4 regions of the Kocuria sp. CPCC 205235 genome follow, and region 2 is predicted to be linked to each of the others. Evidence: riboswitches for the same ligand, from Rfam matches in the RefSeq annotation. Region 2 holds a riboswitch; each other region holds the start of a gene.
What was found. Region 2 has a riboswitch for S-adenosylmethionine ahead of RF638_RS00835 (O-acetylhomoserine aminocarboxypropyltransferase/cysteine synthase family protein). Riboswitches for the same ligand answer to the same signal wherever they lie in the genome.
Positions count from the first base shown of each region.

Region 1 (3,201 bases), on a different contig from region 2:
ACAGCGGGGTGTCCGGGCCGATCTCGGGAACGTAGTAGTGGTAGTTGGTGTCGAACCATTTGGTCATCTCCAACGGTTCCAGGTGATCGGTTCCGCGGGACAGCGCGGTGGTCAGCTCAATGCCCTGCGGGGTGTCCGGGGCTGCGGGGCGGAAACCGTCCGCGCGGAACCGGGCCGGAACCGCGCCCAGGGCAAGGGCGGTGTCCAGGGTCTGGTCCACCGCGAACGTGTCGGAGGGGATCGAAGCGTCGTCGGTGAGACCGAGGCCGCTGAGGTGGCGAACGGTGCGCTCGCGCAGTTGGGTCAGAGTGTCCAGAACGGACTGGGCGGGGTTCTCGGCGGGCTTGGACCAGTAGGCCTCAAGCGCCTTCTTGAGTTCACGATCGGGGCCGATCCGGGGGTAGCCCAGGATGGTCGCGGCGGGGAACGAAGTCTTGGAAACGGCAGTCATTCGGGGTGCTCCTGAGGATAAAAGGGTGTGTTGTGGGAAGCCACGGTCACTGAGACCGTTGCCAAAAGGTTCTGTCGGAAGGGAAGTGCGGGCGCTGTCGTGACCGTGGTACGGCCACTGACGTGCGGCGGTCAGGCCGCGGTGATACCCCCGCGAAATTGTCGGGCGGCATCGCGCACCCGGAGATGATCGAGGATGGCTAAAGGCGCATCCGGGCGGTTGAAAGTGAACAAATGCAGACCGGGGCAGCCGAAATCCAATAGCTCGTCGATCAGCGTGAGCGTTGCCGCGATGCCCCTGCGGCGTAGCTCGGCTGGGCTCTCGGTGTTCAGGAAGCTGGTGATCCGTTCGGGGATCGGAACTCCGGTCAGCTCGGTCATGCGGCCCAAACGCTTGATGTCAGTCAGTGGAACCAGGCCGGCAATGATGGGCAGGTGGATGCCTTCCGAGCGCGCACGCTCCAGGAACCTCACATAGTCCTGAGCGTCGTAGAGCACCTGGGTGATCGCGTAATCCGCCCCGGCTTCTTGCTTGTCCCACAGCGCAGCGAGGTCCGCTTCGAAATCGCGGCCCTTCGCTGCCACCGGATAGCAGGCCACCGAAACCGAGACCGGACGCTTGCCGGGGCGCTCGCAGGCACCGAACTTTCGTTCCTCGACCTCGCGGATCAACTCGACCAGTTGCGATGCGCGATCGAAGCCACCCGGATGAGTCACCCACTCACCGCCGCCCACGGGCGGATCGCCACGCAAGGCGAGAAGGTCGCGGACGCCGTCGTCGAGCAAATCTTCGACGGCGCGATCCAGACCCGCGCGATCGGTGCCACCGCACGTGAGGTGGGCCACCGCAGGGGTCTTGGTCTGCTTGAGCAAGTGCCGCAGCGTCTCGCGGGAGACACCGTTGGTGCCGGAGTGACCGTGGGTGACCGAGAAGAAATCGGGACCGGCGGAGGCCATCGCGTCGATGTTGCGCCACACGGCTTCCGGATCGCGCGTGGGGTGCGGCGGGAACACCTCGAACGAGATCAAAGACTCGCGGCGCGGCCTGCGCACCAACCACGACGTTCCCGTGGGTGGCCCCGTGGCGACGGTCTGCTCCGAGACCTGGGGTGTGGACAGGGCGGGCATAAAAATACCTCCGGCGGTTCGGGACGCCGGAGGTTTCTCCGTGCGCCGTACTTGCTCGCCGTGCGGGTGCGCGGCGGCCGGATCGTCATCTGGGGCACCCCGCTACGTGCTGGAGGGTTGCCGCCCGGTTAGCCAGAGCTTTACACCGGGACTCATGATCCTTGTTGCGAGAGACATTAGCACAAAGTTTTGGCGGTGCAAGTCACATCCCGGAAACGGAACGGGTCAGTCCGTGCTGTTTCTCCGCGCCATGTTGGCGCGTTCAAGACTCGTCTCCCAGACGTCTTTTCGCAGGTCAGGGGGAGTAACTCAAAGGTGAGCTCTTGCGTGGTTTTCGGGCTGCGACGTAACAACCCATGAGCGGTTCCGCCTCCGGTGAGGTGGCCAGCCACGCGAGATTCTCGGCCGAGATCTTGACCGAATTGGCACCCGGAAGTCGAGCAATCAGTGGCGCGGCCACTGCATAAATCCTCTGCACAATGTTCGGGTATTTGCAGGCCAAGCCGGTGGCCGGCATGAGGCCGGGGTCAAAACTCGCGGCCCGGATACCACGAGCGGCCCAGGACTCGTCGACCTCGTAGGCCATGGCGATGCACGCCAGTTTGGAGGTCGAGTAGCGCACCAGGCCGTTGTCCTTGGCATGGGGCGCGGGTTCCGTGGGCGACAGAAGTTCGTCCATGTTCGACCAGCGCGCACCCGGAAAGCCGAAGGCTCGGAGGCCACCGCGATGAGTTTCGCTGCCCAGCGTGATGACCCTGGAACCGGGAGCCATGTGGCTCAGTAGAGGGTCGAGCAGAGCGACGTGGCCCAGCACATTGGTGGCCATGGTCAGCTCGAACTGATCCGCGGAGCGCTGCAACCGATCGAATGTCTGAACCCCCGCGTTGCAAATGATGGCGCGGGGGATCACACCGTCCTCGATGAGCCCGTCCGTGAAAGATTTCACGGTGGCAAGGTTCGCGAGGTCCAGTCGCCGGACGGCTACGCGGAGGCCGCTCCGCAAAAGAGCTGCCGCCACTTCTTGACCTTTAGCCATGTTCCGAACTGCCAGAATCAGAGGGATTCCCTGCTTCGCCATGGCCCGGGCTGTTGCGAGGCCCAGCCCCGACGTAGCCCCGGTGATCACCACGGGAGCGGTATGGGTTGCAGGCAGATCGACAGAGGCAGGGGGCTGCTCGGGTGACATGTATCGAGTATCTCCGGTCAGAACCTACGCATCAGCCTCGTGACAGATGTTTCTTGAACATCATCGGTGGCGATCCGGAGACGAGCCGCCACCGATGGCATTCATCGAAGCCAGGAAGGCTTAGTAGAGCTTGGTGGCCCCGCCGTCCACGGCGATCGCCTGGCCCGTGATGAAGCGGGCGTCGTCGGAGGCCAGGAAGGCTACCAGCGGGGCGACATCCTCCTCGGGGTCGCCGAACCGTCCCAATGGGATGTTGCCCAGCGACTTCTGGTACATGTCCGGGAAGGCTTCCTTCCACTGGGCCACGCCTTCGGTCAGCGCAATGGGCATCACGGCGTTGACGCGGATGCTGTCCCCGGCCCACTCGTTGGCGACCACACGGGTGAGACCGCGGATCGCTTCCTTCGCAGAGGCGTACGCGGCCTGCGTCGGTTGAC
Region 1 is NZ_JAVKPR010000002.1:291,932-295,132, reverse strand. It holds gene metE (5-methyltetrahydropteroyltriglutamate--homocysteine S-methyltransferase) at 1-451, opposite strand, end outside; gene RF638_RS02840 (methylenetetrahydrofolate reductase) at 583-1,578, opposite strand; SAM riboswitch class IV at 1,621-1,738, opposite strand; gene RF638_RS02835 (SDR family NAD(P)-dependent oxidoreductase) at 1,874-2,764, opposite strand; gene RF638_RS02830 (SDR family NAD(P)-dependent oxidoreductase) at 2,885-3,201, opposite strand, start outside.
Region 1: linked by a shared signal. The riboswitch ahead of RF638_RS02840 (methylenetetrahydrofolate reductase) and the one ahead of RF638_RS00835 (O-acetylhomoserine aminocarboxypropyltransferase/cysteine synthase family protein) in region 2 are both predicted to bind S-adenosylmethionine.

Region 2 (3,201 bases):
GTGGCGGACCTGACGGTGGGGGCGCGTCCGGCGGCGTCAGTGAAGCATCGCCACGGGGACGCCTACGGCAATCTGGTGGCAAGCCTGTCCCGCCCGAGCGTCGCGTTCTTCTACACCGCATCCATGGCTGCCTTGGCGGGCCACATGATTCACGGCGTGCGCACGGCCGCCATGGACGCAGGCTTCACGACCACCGAACAGCGCGCCCAATTGATCGAGGCCATGGCCAAGCTGGTGGGTGCCACTGTGGCTCTCGGAAACGTCACCATCCCCGTGGCCGTACAGGCCAAGGTGGTGCGCTGATGCTGCTGACAGTGCACGTGTGGCGGCAGGCTTCCGCCGAGGATCAGGGCACGTTCGTGGCCGTGAGCCCGGTCGAGGCTCGCGAAGACATGAGCATTCTGGACCTACTCGACGCGGTCAACGAAACCCTCACTCGCCAGGGCGATGACCCCGTCAGCTTTGACGATGGCTGCCGGGAAGGCATCTGCGGCAAGTGCGGCGTGACCGTGGACGGCGTGCCCCACGGCCCGGACAAGAACCAGGCATCATGCACGCAGTCACTGCGGGCCTACCGCGATGGGGACGAGATCTTCATCGAACCCATGCGCGCGGGCTCGTTCCCGGTCAAGAAAGATCTGTCCGTGGACAAGAAGGCTCTGCGGCGGGTGGCCAAGGAGGCCAAGTTCCCGGTGGCACTCAAGGCCCTGGGCAACGCCGGCTGCATCAGCTGTGGCGCATGCGTGGCGGCTTGCCCCAACGGTTCCGGCCAGTTGTACGTGGGCACGCTGCTCAAGGAACTCCCGCCGCTCGCCAAGACTCCGGAGGAACGGAACGAACGCTCGAGCAAGGTGCTCGACGCCGCCGAGCACGAGTTCGGCCCCTGCTCCCTTTTGGGCGATTGCATGGAGGTCTGCCCCGCCGGCCTCCCCCTCGAGAACCTCACGGAAGTCGCTCGAGAAAATCTCCGCCGGATGAACCCGGGGAAGTACGCCTAATTCACCGCGGATGCGCGGGAGGTCCCGCGCGGCGGCGTCGACGGCCGTCTCGCACCGTGGTCACCGGCGGGCCCCGGTTTGTGAACGTCGACACCCACGCGACACAATGGACTCACCATCCCGAGCGGCCGAGAGACCTGGATCGACGACGCCGCAGCAACCCGCAGCGATCGGCCTACTGCACGGTGCTACCGCCAGGACCGATGGAGTGCTGCGCGGCCCCGGGCAGTGTTCGGACGGGAGCTGTACGCGGCCGACAAGGAGGAGCCCTATGGCCGAGCACCAGTTCGGTTTCCGCACCCGTGCACTGCACGCAGGCGGCACCCCGGACGCCGAGCACGGCGCCCGTTCCGTCCCGATCTACCAGACCAGTTCGTTCGTCTTCAAAGACGCCGACGACGCCGCTAACCTCTTCGCGCTGCAGAAGTACGGCAACATCTACTCGCGCATCGGCAACCCCACCGTGGCTGCGCTGGAGGAACGGATTGCGTCCCTCGAGGGCGGTATCGGCGCGGTAGCAACGGCCTCCGGTATGGCTGCCGAGTTCATCACCTTTGCCGCGCTGTGCGGACAGGGCGATCACGTGGTGGCTTCCTCCCAGCTCTACGGCGGAACGGTCACGCAGTTGGACGTGACCCTGCGGCGCTTCGGTGTGGAGACCACCTTTGTTCCCGGCACCGATCCAGCCGACTACAAGGCGGCCATCACCGAGAACACCAAGGCCGTTTACACCGAGCTCGTGGCCAACCCGTCCGGTGAGATCGCCGATTTGGAAGGCTTGGCGGAGGTCGCCCACGAGGCAGGCCTGCCGCTGATCGTGGATGCCACACTCAACACCCCGTACCTGTGCCGTCCGTTCGAGCACGGCGCGGACATCGTGATCCACTCGATCACCAAATTCCTGGGCGGCCACGGCAACACCCTGGGCGGTGTGGTGGTCGAGTCCGGTCGTTTCAACTGGGGCAACGGCAAGTTCCCGGCCATGACCGAACCGGTCCCCTCGTACAACAACGTGACGTGGTGGGGGAACTTCGGTGAGTACGGCTTCCTGACCAAGCTGCGTTCCGAGCAGCTGCGCGACATCGGTCCATCGCTGACCCCGCAGGCCGCGTGGAACCTGCTGCAGGGAGTGGAAACCCTCCCCCAGCGCATGGACGCCCACGTGGCGAACGCGCAAGAGGTCGTGCAGTGGCTGGCCACCGATCCGCGCATCGGCTACGTGAACTACGCGGGTCTCGAAGATCACCCGCACCACGAACGCGCCCAGAAGTACTTGCCCCAGGGCATCGGTTCCGTGTTCGCCTTCGGTGTAGCCGGCACCGATCAGCTCAGCGGCCGCGAAGTGGGCGGCCGGTTCATCGAGAACCTGCAGCTGGCCTCGCACCTGGCCAACATCGGTGACGCCCGCACCCTGGTGCTGCACCCGGCGTCCACCACCCACCAGCAGCTCACCTCCGAGCAGCTGGAATCCGGCGGCGTGAGGGAAGACCTGATTCGCATTTCCGTGGGTCTCGAGGACCCCGCGGACATCCTGTGGGATCTGGACCAGGCACTGACCGCCGCGACCGGGATCAACCGCGAGGGCGACGTCGTCGAAACCGTGACGCCCGCAGCGGCCACCGCCGAACCCACGTCCGAAAAAGCTGCCGAAGGAGTCCACGCATGAGCACCGAACGCACCTGGGTGGGCCCCAGCGCCCCCGAGCGACTGAACATCCTGCGCAACACCGAGTCGATCGCGATCGTGGGCATGTCCAATAAGCCCGCGCGGGCCAGCTACTTCGTGGCCACATATCTGCTGTCCTCGTCCCCGTACCGCGTGTACTTCGTGAACCCCGTGTTGGACGAGGTGCTGGGCCAGAAGGTCTACCCCTCGCTCGCGGACCTGCCCGAGGTCCCGGACATGGTGGACGCGTTCCGCAAGGACTCCGATCTGCCCGGCGTGGCCCAGGAGGCCGTGGACCTCGGCGCCAAGACCGTGTGGATGCAGCTCGGTTCGTGGAGCGAGGAAGCCGCAGCAATCGCCGAGAACGCCGGACTCAACGCCGTGATGGATCGCTGCGTGAAGATCGAACACGCCCGCTTCCACGGCGGCCTGCACCTGGCCGGCTTCAACACCGGGGTGATTTCCGCCAAGCGTCAGGTGGTTGCCTGACGGTCATTGGGTGACCAACCAATTGATCCCGCCTCACTGCGTAGTAACC
Region 2 is NZ_JAVKPR010000001.1:173,793-176,993, forward strand. It holds gene RF638_RS00825 (succinate dehydrogenase cytochrome b subunit) at 1-303, shown strand, start outside; gene RF638_RS00830 (succinate dehydrogenase/fumarate reductase iron-sulfur subunit) at 303-998, shown strand; SAM riboswitch class I at 1,111-1,208, shown strand; gene RF638_RS00835 (O-acetylhomoserine aminocarboxypropyltransferase/cysteine synthase family protein) at 1,270-2,664, shown strand; gene RF638_RS00840 (CoA-binding protein) at 2,661-3,152, shown strand.

Region 3 (3,201 bases), on a different contig from region 2:
TCAAGCTTGACGCGGATGAAGATGGCCAGGGCGAACAGCACCGCCGAGGCCAGGAACGGCAAGCGCCACGCCCAATCCAACAGCACCTGATCACCCAGAGACGCCGTCCACAGAAACGCGCCGGTGGCCAGCACAATGCCGGCCGGGGGCGCGGCGAGCACGAGCGACGTCATCAGTCCACGACGCCGCGGCGGGGCGAACTCCGCAACCAGGGTCATGGCCCCGGCCAACTCGGCACCGGCCCCCATGCCCTGCAGCAGACGCAGGAGCACCAGGAACACCGGGGCGGCCACGCCGATCGCGGCGTAGGTGGGCAACAGGCCGATGCCCACCGTGGCCACGCCCATCAGAATCACGGTGAGCAACATGGCCGGGCGGCGACCGTAGCGGTCCCCCAGGTGACCGACCAGCACACCACCCAGCGGGCGCGCCACGAAGCCCACCGCGAAGGTCGCGAACGCGGCCAAGGAAGCACCGGAGTCCATTCCCGCGAAGAAGAGCGGGCCAATGATCAGCCCGGCGGCCGTGCCGTACAAGGCGTAGTCATACCACTCGATGAGTGTTCCGGCCACGGCAGCGAAAAGTGCGCGCCCGGCCCCGGGGCGCATGGTGGTCTTGTTCACGGTGAAAGCTATCCCGTCTGAAATCTCCCGATCGCGCTAGCGGGACGCATAGCGACGGATGAACCGTACCTGATTCAAGCGCTGGATCTCGGGATGATCCCCCACGCCGGCGTCGTAGAACTGGTCACCGGGGCGGCGCACTCCCACGGTGTTCCACCCGGCTTGACGGGCTGCGTCCAGGGCCTCCACCTGGTCGGAGAAGAACAAGAACTTCTCACGCGGTTTGCCCAGCGCCTCGGCCACGTCGTGGGTGATGTTACGGAACGAACTCACCTCGTGTTTGGCGCCGGCCGATTCCAGGGAGAAGTGTCCCTTGATCAGTGGAATCAGGTTGCCCTCGGGCGAATGGCTGAACCAGGCACGTTGGGCGGGCAACGTGCCGTTGGAGAAGATGAACACCGGAATCGACTGCTCGGACCAGGTCCGCAAGGCGGGAATCGCGTCCTCGAAGAACGGCGAGACGAACTCCCCGGCGGCGAAGCCCTCCTGCCAGATCAACGCGTGCATCGTGCGCAGCGGGGCCGGCATCTGACCCTCATCCATCCAGGCTTCCAGCACACCGGTGAGATCCTCGGCGGTGGCCGAACTGTCCAGGCCGGCCAAATCGATGATCTGTCGGCGAGCGCGGGCGACCTCAGGTTTGTGGGAATACTCCTCGAAATAGCCGGTGAAGCGTTTACGGGAATAGGGGTAGAGCTCATCCCGGACGTACCACGTGGAGGAGAGGGTACCTTCGATGTCGACCACGATGACCTCGGGTCGGTCGAGCACCAGTGCATTGGCGGCGGCGGGCTCAGGCATGGTCGGCTCCCTGTGTTCTTTCGACAACGGTGTCTGCCCCGGCAACCCGGGGAATAGGCCCATTCTAGGCACCGGGGACGGGCGGAAACAGGAGGACGCACCCCTCGCGAGCCATCCCGAGAGGCATCCTCGGGGCGGTCACAAATCTTCATCATTTGTGGTGCTCAACGATCGTGTGGTTAGGTTCACGCGACAAGAATCACGAGTTCCGGTGCGAAGCCCTGGCTGGCCGGACGGCAACCCTCAGACGCTGTCGTGGGGTGCCCCAGGTGATGATTCGGCCCGTGATCAGTACCGGTACGGGCAAGGACGGCGTCCGGCTCACCAAACATTCTTCCGTGGCGCCCCGTCATGAGGAGTGTCATGGCCCCCGCCACCGCCCCGGTGCCCACGGTCACCGATTCATCATCAGCCCAGCGGACCCAACCCGCCACGGATCACGCGCTCGCGAGCGTGGGATCCGCAGTGCGTGACAAGAAGCGCGTGCTCGCCGCGTCCTTCGTGGGCACGACCATCGAATGGTACGACTTCTACCTCTACGGTGCCGCCGCAGCCCTGGTGTTCAGTCACTATTTCTTCCCGCAGGGTTCGGGCGTGGGCTCGATCATTGCCTCGTTCGCGACCTTCGCCATTGCGTTCTTCTTCCGGCCCCTGGGCGGCATCATTGCCGGGCACCTGGGTGACCGGATCGGCCGCAAGGCCCTGTTGGTCGCGTCCCTGTTGATCATGGGCGTGGCCACCACGGTGATCGGGCTGCTGCCGGGCTTCTCGCAGATCGGCTGGTTCGCCGTGGCCCTGCTCGTTGCCTGCCGCATTGCCCAAGGGTTGTCCGCCGGCATGGAGTGGGGAGGTTCCGCGGTGCTCTCCGTGGAACACGCACCCAAGGGGTTGCGCGGACTGTTCGGTTCCTTCACGCAGGTGGGTTCGGCGGCCGGCATGCTCTTGGCCACCGCGTTCTTCGCGATCATGCAGGGCGTCACCACCGCCGAGCAGTTCCAGGCGTGGGGCTGGCGCGTACCCTTCCTGTTCTCCGCAGTGCTCGTGATCATCGGCCTGATCATCCGCGCCGGCATCGAGGACGCCGAGGAGTTCCAAGAGGTCAAGCGCGAAAAGGCCGCCGCGACGTCGCCCGTGCGTGAGGTGCTCACCCAGCACACCCGCGGCGTGATCGTCTGCATCGGTCAACGCATGATCCAGCCGGCCATCTTCTCCATCCTCACCGTCTACACGCTCACCTACGTGACGCAGCAGCGCGGCGCGAGTCAGTGGGTCATGATCTCCATCCTGATCGCCGCCGCCGTGGGCCTGGTGGGCGGCCCGTTCTGGGGCTGGCTCTCCGACCGCGTGGGACGCCGCCGCATCTCCATCATTGCCGCGGCCGCCATCGGCGTGTTCGTGTGGCCCTACTTCTACTACCTGGACCACGGGCCGCTGGCCTTGCTGCCGCTGGTGTACCTGATCGGCATGGCCGTGCTGCATGACAGCATCTACGGCCCTCAGGCCGCTCTGTTCGCCGAGCAGTTCCCCACCCACCTGCGCTACTCCGGGGTGTCCCTGGGTTACCAGGTGGGCACCATTCTCTCCGGCGGTCTGACCCCCATGATCGCCGCGTGGCTCGTGGCCACCGGCGGCTCTCCGTGGCTGCTGTGCGGCTACTTGAGCCTGCTGGCCGTGATCTCCGTGGTCACCGGCCGCATGGCCAAGGACACCGTGACCGACGCGCCCGAGAACGCTCAGTACTGACTCGGCACCACCCGCACACGCCCCAGTACCAACC
Region 3 is NZ_JAVKPR010000008.1:130,615-133,815, forward strand. It holds gene RF638_RS07950 (MFS transporter) at 1-623, opposite strand, end outside; gene mtnC (acireductone synthase) at 660-1,424, opposite strand; SAM riboswitch class IV at 1,622-1,740, shown strand; gene RF638_RS07960 (MFS transporter) at 1,788-3,167, shown strand.
Region 3: linked by a shared signal. The riboswitch ahead of RF638_RS07960 (MFS transporter) and the one ahead of RF638_RS00835 (O-acetylhomoserine aminocarboxypropyltransferase/cysteine synthase family protein) in region 2 are both predicted to bind S-adenosylmethionine.

Region 4 (3,201 bases), on a different contig from region 2:
AACACGCGCGCGCGATTCGGCGACCCGCAATGACCGCGAGCCCGAACGGAATCAGCGTGAGCCCCAAGGGCACCAAGGTGAGAGTGCCGCCGCCGGTGGACACGTCGATGCCCTGGATGGCCGCCATGGTCAACGGCGTGCAATGGGCCACCAACCACACCTGACCCGCGAGTTGAAGGCCGCCCAGGACGCCCAAGGAATCAAAACCACCAGCCAGCCAGACGGCTGCCATCAGCAACCCCGTGAGCAGCAAGCTGATGGCGGCCACCGCCAGGAGTTCAATGACTCCCTGCAGCCACAAGGGCATGGGGAACCCGTCCTCCGGGCCCCTCCGGTTGGAGTCGGCCGATGGCGATGTGGCGGGCGAGCTCTCGGGGTCACCGTGGCGGTTGCGTTGCAGCCGCTCGCGCGCCCTGGACAGGGTGTTGGAAAAGGTGGGGAAGTTCATCACCTCCATCTTTCCACGTCCCCACCGGAGTTGGCCCAGACTTCACCGACAGGTCACCCTAGCGTGAAGAACCGGTGACCCGCGACGGCCACAGTATTAATTGTGAGAATCGCAGTGGTTGCCGAACAGTTCCTCCCCCACATCAACGGCGTGACGCATTCCGTGGTTCGAGTCCTGGAGTACCTCCGGGCCCAGGGTCACGAAGCCATGGTCATCGCACCGACCTACGAAAAACTCGGAGCCCTGGGCTCCGTGGACTCCATGGACGGGATCAGAGTTCAACGCATCGCGTCCATCCCCCTCGCCGGGTACCCCGACGTCCGGGTCGCCAGCTGCACGGTGGCACGCATGCAGCGCATCCTGACCCGCTTCCAACCAGACGTCGTGCACGTGGCCTCCCCCTTCGTCCTGGGCTGGCAGGCCATCCAGGCCGCCAAGAATCTGGGCTTACCGTGCGTCTCCATTTACCAGACCGACGTTCCCGGATACGCGGCCCGCTACGGTGCCCCGGTCCTGGAGAACGTGCTGTGGAGCCACGTGCGAAACATGCACAACAGTTCGACTGTGACCTTGGCGCCGTCCACGGCGTCCATCTCGTCGCTGCATGAACACGGTGTGCAACGCGTGCGCATGTGGCGACGCGGCGTGGACACCCGCCGCTTCAACCCGGCTCGGCGCGATCACGAATGGCGCGAACGGGTGGGCGGCGGCCGGAAGCTCGTGGGTTACGTGGGGCGCTTGGCTCCCGAAAAGCAGGTGCAGGATCTCGTGGTCCTGGATTCGCTGCCCGATACCCGACTGGTGATCGTGGGCTCGGGGCCGGAGAAGGAGAAGCTCCGCATGCTGCTCCCCAATGCGTACTTCGTGGGTTTCCTGGACGGTGACGAATTGGCCACCGCCATGGCCTCCCTGGACGTGTTCGTGCACCCCGGTGAACACGAGACGTTCTGCCAGACAATCCAGGAAGCCATGGCCAGCGCCGTACCCGTCGTGGCCGTGGGCCGCGGCGGGCCCGTGGACCTGGTTGATTCGTCCCGCAACGGCTGGCTCTACAAGCCCGGTGACACCGAGATGCTCCGCGATCGCGTGCTGGATCTCGTGGGTGACAACGCCAAACGCGCCGCCTTCTCCCGCACCGCCTACACCACCGTGCAGACTCGCACGTGGAACGCCGTGTGTGACCAGCTCATGGAGCACTATGCACAAGCCCGCACCGTGGCATCTCGTGCGCGCAGGTTGTCCACAACCGCGCCGTGATCCGTGGTGCACGATCCATTCGTAGATTAACTTTTGGTGACGTTATGAGACACCCTCTGGTTTGTCATGCGCCCAACCCGCTACGCTCTAATCCAGCTTCACGAGATGCGCTCTGGAAATCGGGGTAAAACCCGAGATCCTGCTGGGCTCCAACCCGGCGCACGCCAACCCTTGGTTCAGGGGTGGTTTGGATGACGAAGCGGCTGTGGCGCAACCGCGGGCGCAGCAAGAACCTCACTGTACGAAAGCACAATACTGATGAAGAACATTCAACAACTACGCACAAAGACCGAGTCCCCTCGAGAACAATGGGTTGACGTCACCGTCGACATCGACCCCGACCACCACATGGTGCGTCTCATGGAGTCCAATGGGGACATCCACGAATACATGAGCAGCAACGTTCGCGCCCTGGCCCACGCAGCCGCCCACAACCGCGGCCGCGCCCAATGGTGCGAGAAGTACCAGCAGCTACTCGTTCCCGGAGCATCAAACGTCTCCGGTGGCATTCCGTTCTACAAACTGGAACCGAAACCGGTGGCGCTCAGCGCCTGATCAGGACCGCATGAATGAAGCCCGGCACTGGTGCCGGGCTTCATTCATGTCATGGTGCCGCTACTTGTCCGAGGGCGACTCCTGCTCCTGGGCAATCAGCTCAGCGGCGCGCTCACCAATCATGTAGACCGTGATGTTGGGGTTCACGGTGACCAGTTCCGGCATCACCGAAGCATCAGCCACGCGCAGGCCGCTCACGCCCTTGACCCGCAACTGCGGATCCAGCGGAGAATCCTGATCCTCGACCGGCCCCATGCGGCACGAACCCGCGGGGTGGTACACGGTGTTGTGGGTGCGCTTGATGTAGTCGGCGATCTCCTCGTCCGTCTGCACATCCTGACCCGGGAACAGCTCCTGACCGGCCCATTCCGAGAGCCCGGACTGCGAGACGATTTCACGGGCCTTGCGGATACCCGCGGTCATGATCCGTAGGTCGTAACCCTCCGGGTCGGTGAAGTACCGGGGATCCACGCGGGGCTTGTCCCGGTAGTCACGCGTGCGCAGCCGCACGGTGCCGCGGGAACGAGCGTGGGTCACGTTGGGGGTCAGGCAGAACGCGTTGTCCGCCGTGGCGTACCCGTGGCGGTAGGTGTGCATGTCGAAGTTCACGCTGCCGTAGTGCATCATCAGGTCCGGGCGGTCCAATCCGTCGTCCACCTGGGCGAACAGGCCGATCTCCCACCACTGGGTGGAGTCCTCGACCATGGGCTGCTTGGCCTCCCACTGGATCACGGCCTCCGGGTGATCCTGCAGGTGCGAGCCCACGCCCGGGGAGTCCACCAGCACGTCCACGCCCACCTCGGTGAGGTGCTCGGCCGGACCGATTCCCGAGAGCATGAGCAGCTTGGGCGTGTCGATCGCACCGGCGGAGACGACGACCTCGCGGTTGGCCGAGATCACGTGCGCACGACCGAAAGCGTTGTCCGTGACCTCCACGCCGG
Region 4 is NZ_JAVKPR010000012.1:76,047-79,247, forward strand. It holds gene RF638_RS09975 (DUF6350 family protein) at 1-448, opposite strand, end outside; gene RF638_RS09980 (glycosyltransferase family 1 protein) at 551-1,705, shown strand; SAM riboswitch class IV at 1,802-1,943, shown strand; gene RF638_RS09985 (hypothetical protein) at 1,964-2,260, shown strand; gene RF638_RS09990 (GMC family oxidoreductase) at 2,321-3,201, opposite strand, start outside.
Region 4: linked by a shared signal. The riboswitch ahead of RF638_RS09985 (hypothetical protein) and the one ahead of RF638_RS00835 (O-acetylhomoserine aminocarboxypropyltransferase/cysteine synthase family protein) in region 2 are both predicted to bind S-adenosylmethionine.